Regions from separate parts of the Pseudoalteromonas maris genome, predicted to be linked through region 2. Evidence: riboswitches for the same ligand, from Rfam matches in the RefSeq annotation. Region 2 holds a riboswitch; the other holds the start of a gene.
What was found. Region 2 has a riboswitch for lysine ahead of lysC (lysine-sensitive aspartokinase 3). Riboswitches for the same ligand answer to the same signal wherever they lie in the genome.
Positions count from the first base shown of each region.

Region 1: it holds a riboswitch for lysine, as region 2 does, so the genes downstream of both, dapA (4-hydroxy-tetrahydrodipicolinate synthase) here and lysC (lysine-sensitive aspartokinase 3) in region 2, are expected to answer to the same signal.

Region 1 covers NZ_JBMMUF010000004.1:28,847-31,321, forward strand. The annotation lists gene AAEU32_RS07050 (2,3,4,5-tetrahydropyridine-2,6-dicarboxylate N-succinyltransferase) at 1-267, opposite strand, end outside; gene dapA (4-hydroxy-tetrahydrodipicolinate synthase) at 276-1,172, opposite strand; lysine riboswitch at 1,307-1,499, opposite strand; gene AAEU32_RS07060 (response regulator) at 1,646-2,475, shown strand, end outside.
Region 2 covers NZ_JBMMUF010000010.1:50,189-52,663, forward strand. The annotation lists gene lysC (lysine-sensitive aspartokinase 3) at 1-1,103, opposite strand, end outside; lysine riboswitch at 1,183-1,355, opposite strand; gene AAEU32_RS13280 (2-dehydropantoate 2-reductase) at 1,442-2,443, opposite strand.

The sequences.
Region 1 (2,475 bases), on a different contig from region 2:
GATGGTGCCTGATGCCACGTGAGCACCGCGGCGTACCGATGTGCCGCCCGGCACCATGCGCACGTTATCAAGCGCGCTAAAGCCACGAGGAGCTAGGTTGTCTTTATCAACAAAGCCTCCGTTAAATTCGGTGTTAGTGCCGTTCTTAAACGCCTCTAAGATGCCTTGCTTAACTTCTACGTTAGCGTGCCATTGGCCTTGTTCGTCTTGTGTTGCAGCGCGTACAGCGCCAGTTTCTAAATTATTAAGTAGTTCTAACCAGCTCATGGGAAATGTTAAACCTGTGTTGAATGCCAAGATGTAATGGAATCGTGTGCGCGCAGAAGTAGTTGCATATCATCTATTTCTTGATGCGTTAATGGTGCACGAAGAGTGGGGGTGCTAATGCGGCGCAATGCATGCAGTAAGCATTTGCTTGGAATTGGATTGCTCACATGGAACAGTGCCGCAACTGCGTCTCGCCAATACATAAATGCGTTATGGCTTTGACCTTGCAGACTTAACTGCACAAAGCGGTTGGTTGCCTGTGGCCAGACATTGGCTGCAACTGACACCAAACCTGCTGCTCCAGCTTGCCCGTAATACGGTATCAGCGCGTCATCACCACTGAAAATAGCCAACTCTGGCGCAGCGGTACGATATTGTTCGAAGCTGTCGATATCGCCACTGGCTTCTTTTAGGGCCCAACAGTTTGGGTGGCTTTGTAGTTGAGCCAGCACCTCAGGAGCAAGGCTTACAGCCGCGCGTTTAGGGACGTTGTAAAGCATGCAAGGGAAGCGGCTCTCATCGAGCAAAGCGTTAAACCATTGGTGTTGTCCGCGAGGGCCCGGTTTAGCGTATAGCGGGGCTCCTAGCAGATATGCGTCGATTGCTTGCTCGTTACAAAAGGCAATCCATTGGCGCTGCTGGGCAAGGTTACACCCACCTACGCCAACCATGATAGGCACATCTAATGCCAGGGCGCAGATGTGTTCTACCACCGCCTTTTGATCGTCAATGCTCAGCGCAAGTGCTTCGCCGGTTGAGCCTAAAATAAGTAAACCATTGCCCGCGTTTTGTTGCTCATGAGCTAAGCGAGTCAAGCTGTTGAAGTCAACGCTGCCATCCTCCTGCATAGGAGTAATGAGCGCAGTCCACAGTACAATATCTGTTAACGAGTGAGTAGTTGTCATCTCATCCGAACTTAGTGCGAGTTCGAATAGCGATAAAAGAGTGGTGATTTCTCGCCACATCCGCTGATTCGAACAGGTTAAATTCGAAGAGCGAATGGACTTATACAATAACAGAGCCTGTGGCCTGTTATTCTAAGACCAGAAGCTCTCCACCAAATTCATAGCATGTATGTGCTATTGGTGACAGTCGCTGGGATTCAACCCGAGCGCCCGAGGGAGTGTTAAGCAAAATCAACTCACCTCTCGGCGTACATTCCCCTCATTATGAATCGCTGGAGCTTGCTCTCCTCATCATAATTACCTGAATGACGCACCTCTTCTAGCCCTTGCAGCCATCTGGATGGCTGACTGAATAGGGTGCTTTTTTATTCAACCACTTTCGTGCCCCTGGTGTCAATGATATCTGCCTAACAAATTTTACAATTGGATATTTTGTGCAAGGCTTAGAGTTGAGCACCATGACAGGATCGGGAATGCATAACATTACCAAGCACTTTAGAGTGCGCTACATTTTTGCCGCTATCGCGCTGATATTGGTCGTTTCCTTATCAGTGTCTTTTGTGTTTTATGTCTCTAAAATGCAGGAAAGTGATGCAAAAATTATTAATGTTGCGGGTATGCAAAGGATGCTATCGCAAAAAATATCCATGCATAAGCATGCGCTTGTCTATCAACCCAATGACTTCGATAGAGAACAGCTCGAGCAATCTGTAGCCACATTTATTGCCAATCATCAATTTTTGCTTAATAGTGACATGGTGACTCATAACCGTGGTGAGGTGCTTTTATACGCAGGCAATAACCTGGATTTACAAGTTAGAAAATTCGCGAGACTGGCGCTTGAAAGTTCAGATTTAACCCTGTTTTCAGGAACTAATTTACTGCATTTTCTAGAGAAATTAGACGCAGTTGTGAGCGCAATGGAGCACAGTTCACAAAGTAAAATAGCGCAGATGCAGCGCATCTTGCCGTTGTTGGCATTGATAGCGTTTATCACCGTTTGTTGTGAGTGGTTTTTGATTTTTAAACCCTTGCTAGTGCGTATTAATAGGATGCTGGTAATACTGCGCAAGCAGCGCATGACAGCGGTTAGAGCGAGTAGAATAAAAAGTGACTTTCTTGCTAATGTGAGTCATGAGTTGATGACACCAATCAATGGTATCACTGGGTTGTTAGCTGAGCCTGACAAGGTGAGTAAATCAGATATCAAGTCAGTGTCCCACTGCGCTCTCAACTTGCAGTCAGTGGTTCAAGAAATGCTGGACATGCAACAGCTGCAAGAGGGCAAACTTAAATTTGAAGA
Region 2 (2,475 bases):
TGATCTAGTTCAGGACGACTCGCATTCGGAGCGTTATCCAAAGTAACCGCCACTGAAATTTCCGAAGTTGTCACCAAATCAACAGATATCTTGTATTCACTCAAAATGGTAAATACACGAGCCAAGAAGCCACTTGCCAATAGCATTTCTGGGCTTTTGAGCGTTAATAAAATCTGATTTTTACGCTGAGTAACAGCACGAACACCGGCAATAAGCTCACCGCTTGGTACCTTCTCAATCCAAGTACCGCCGCCTTGAGGGTCTTTACTCGAGCCAACAAATACACCGATGCTACTGCGCGCAGCAGGCAATATGGTCGCAGGGTGTAACACTTTAGCGCCAAACGTTGCCATTTCTGCTGCTTCATCAAATGTGAGATGTGCAATGGGTGCCGCTTTTTCACATACCCGAGGATCGGTGCTGAAAATGCCAACAACATCAGTCCATATATACACACTCTTGGCGCCAATCGCTTCCGCAATTAACGCTGCACTATAATCTGAACCACCACGACCCAGTGTGGTTGTGTCACCGTATTCATCGCTACCAATAAAGCCCTGAGTCACAACCACTTGGTCACTTAGCAAGGGCACCAGTTCAGCTTGGGCACGTGTGCGTGTTTGCGCGATGTCAGGCTGTGCTTTTGAGAATTGACTGTCTGTTTTTAGCACTGAGCGCACATCAAAACGCGCTGTGCTAACCCCTTGGTCACGCATAACTTGAGTAAAAAGATAAGAAGACAAACGCTCGCCAAAACTCAACAGTTCATCTCGTTGTGCGTTCGTTTGCACGGCCTTGAGTGCCGCTGCACGAAATTCATTGAGGGTATTTTCAAAGCCAATGGCCAAATCGGCATCTAAGCTTAAATATTCTAGGATATTCAGTTGGATAGCAATAACACCATCAACATGTTGTTGACGTGTTTCATCGTCTAAAGATGACTGACAAAGCGCCACTAGATGGTTTGTTACACCTGCGCTGGCGCTGACGACAACAACGCGTACCTGAGGATCGTTTGCGATAATGTGCGCGCAGCGTGTCATTGCTTGATGATCTGCAACTGAAGTGCCGCCAAACTTAGCGACGGAAAATTCCTGATTCATTGTCTCTCCGAGATGAAAAATGTTTTATTTTTCAAATACAATCAGGAGAACTTGGCAAGACTAAAAAAGAAGTGTGTCCATTGCCAGAAGCCCTCCACCCAAACAGGTGACAGTTCCGAGGATTCAGCCTCAAGAACCGAGAGCCACGTTGACGATACATGGACTCCCTCGGCGATAGTCTCCCTCATAGATGATCATGAGCGTTCGTCCGCTTCACATCTACTACCTAGCTATCGCACCTCTTCTGCTATCACTCCAACAAGCATGTGTTAGAGCGAGGTTGCAATGTAACGTTTGGATGGCTGGATGTCAATTGCCATTAACCCTATATTGACACTTTATTTTCCCTTTCCAGCGCCAAGGTGATGGCTAAATACGTTCTCAATATCGACCTTCTTCCCTTGCTCTAATTCAGCGATTGCCTGCACGATTGCATCATTAACGGGGGTTGGGACACCCACCTGCCGAGCGAGACTGCTGACGGCACCATTGAGGTACTCGATTTCGGTTTTACGTCCTGCTTGAATGTCTTCCCACATGGACGAACGGGCTTTGGGGTCAATATCCAGCATCGCCGAAGCTAGCCGTGTAAAAAGCCAGTTTGGTAGATTCAAAATAAGCGGCAACCATTTGGGTTTAACCTTAGTAAATTGCGCAACATCACACTGGGTCTTGTTGCATACACTCAGCCACTCACTCATGGTACTTGCCAACACTTTGCGAAATACGCGCTGGCTTAATTGCTCTTTTATGGGCAAATCAGCAATTGCATTGACGGCATTGTTTAGGTTAAGCAACAACTTACCGTAAATAATAGGCTGCATGTCTTTATGTAACTGGCAAGGCATAGACACATTACCTAGCGCCGTTGCGATATGTTCGGTACGCGCAGTGTGCGCCAATATAAACTCCCCCTCTGTACCTTTGTGAAAGTGCGCACCATTTTGTAACACGTTAAACGCAGTAATACCTGCCAAGCACTTGCGCTCATGTAACTGCGCTTTAACAGCATCAAAACTACCGAGACCATTTTGCATAAACAGTAATTCCGACTCGCTGTTGGTCATCTTTAACAAATCATCAATGGCTGCGCTCAGCTGATGGCATTTGAGCGTGACAAACACCACATCAAACACGTCATCATTGATTTGTGTGAGCATAGCGTTTGGCATAACGGTAGTATTCATACCTTGGTAGTCGGTAATATGAATACCACCATTGTCTTGTATCACCTTTTTGATTCTTGGGCGGCAAATGATAGTCGTGTCTAACCCTGCTAAACACAGCAAAGCGCTAAGGTAACATCCAGTTGAACCAGCACCAAAAACAGCAACTCGCATAGCAATACACCGTATTATTTTCAATACCTTAG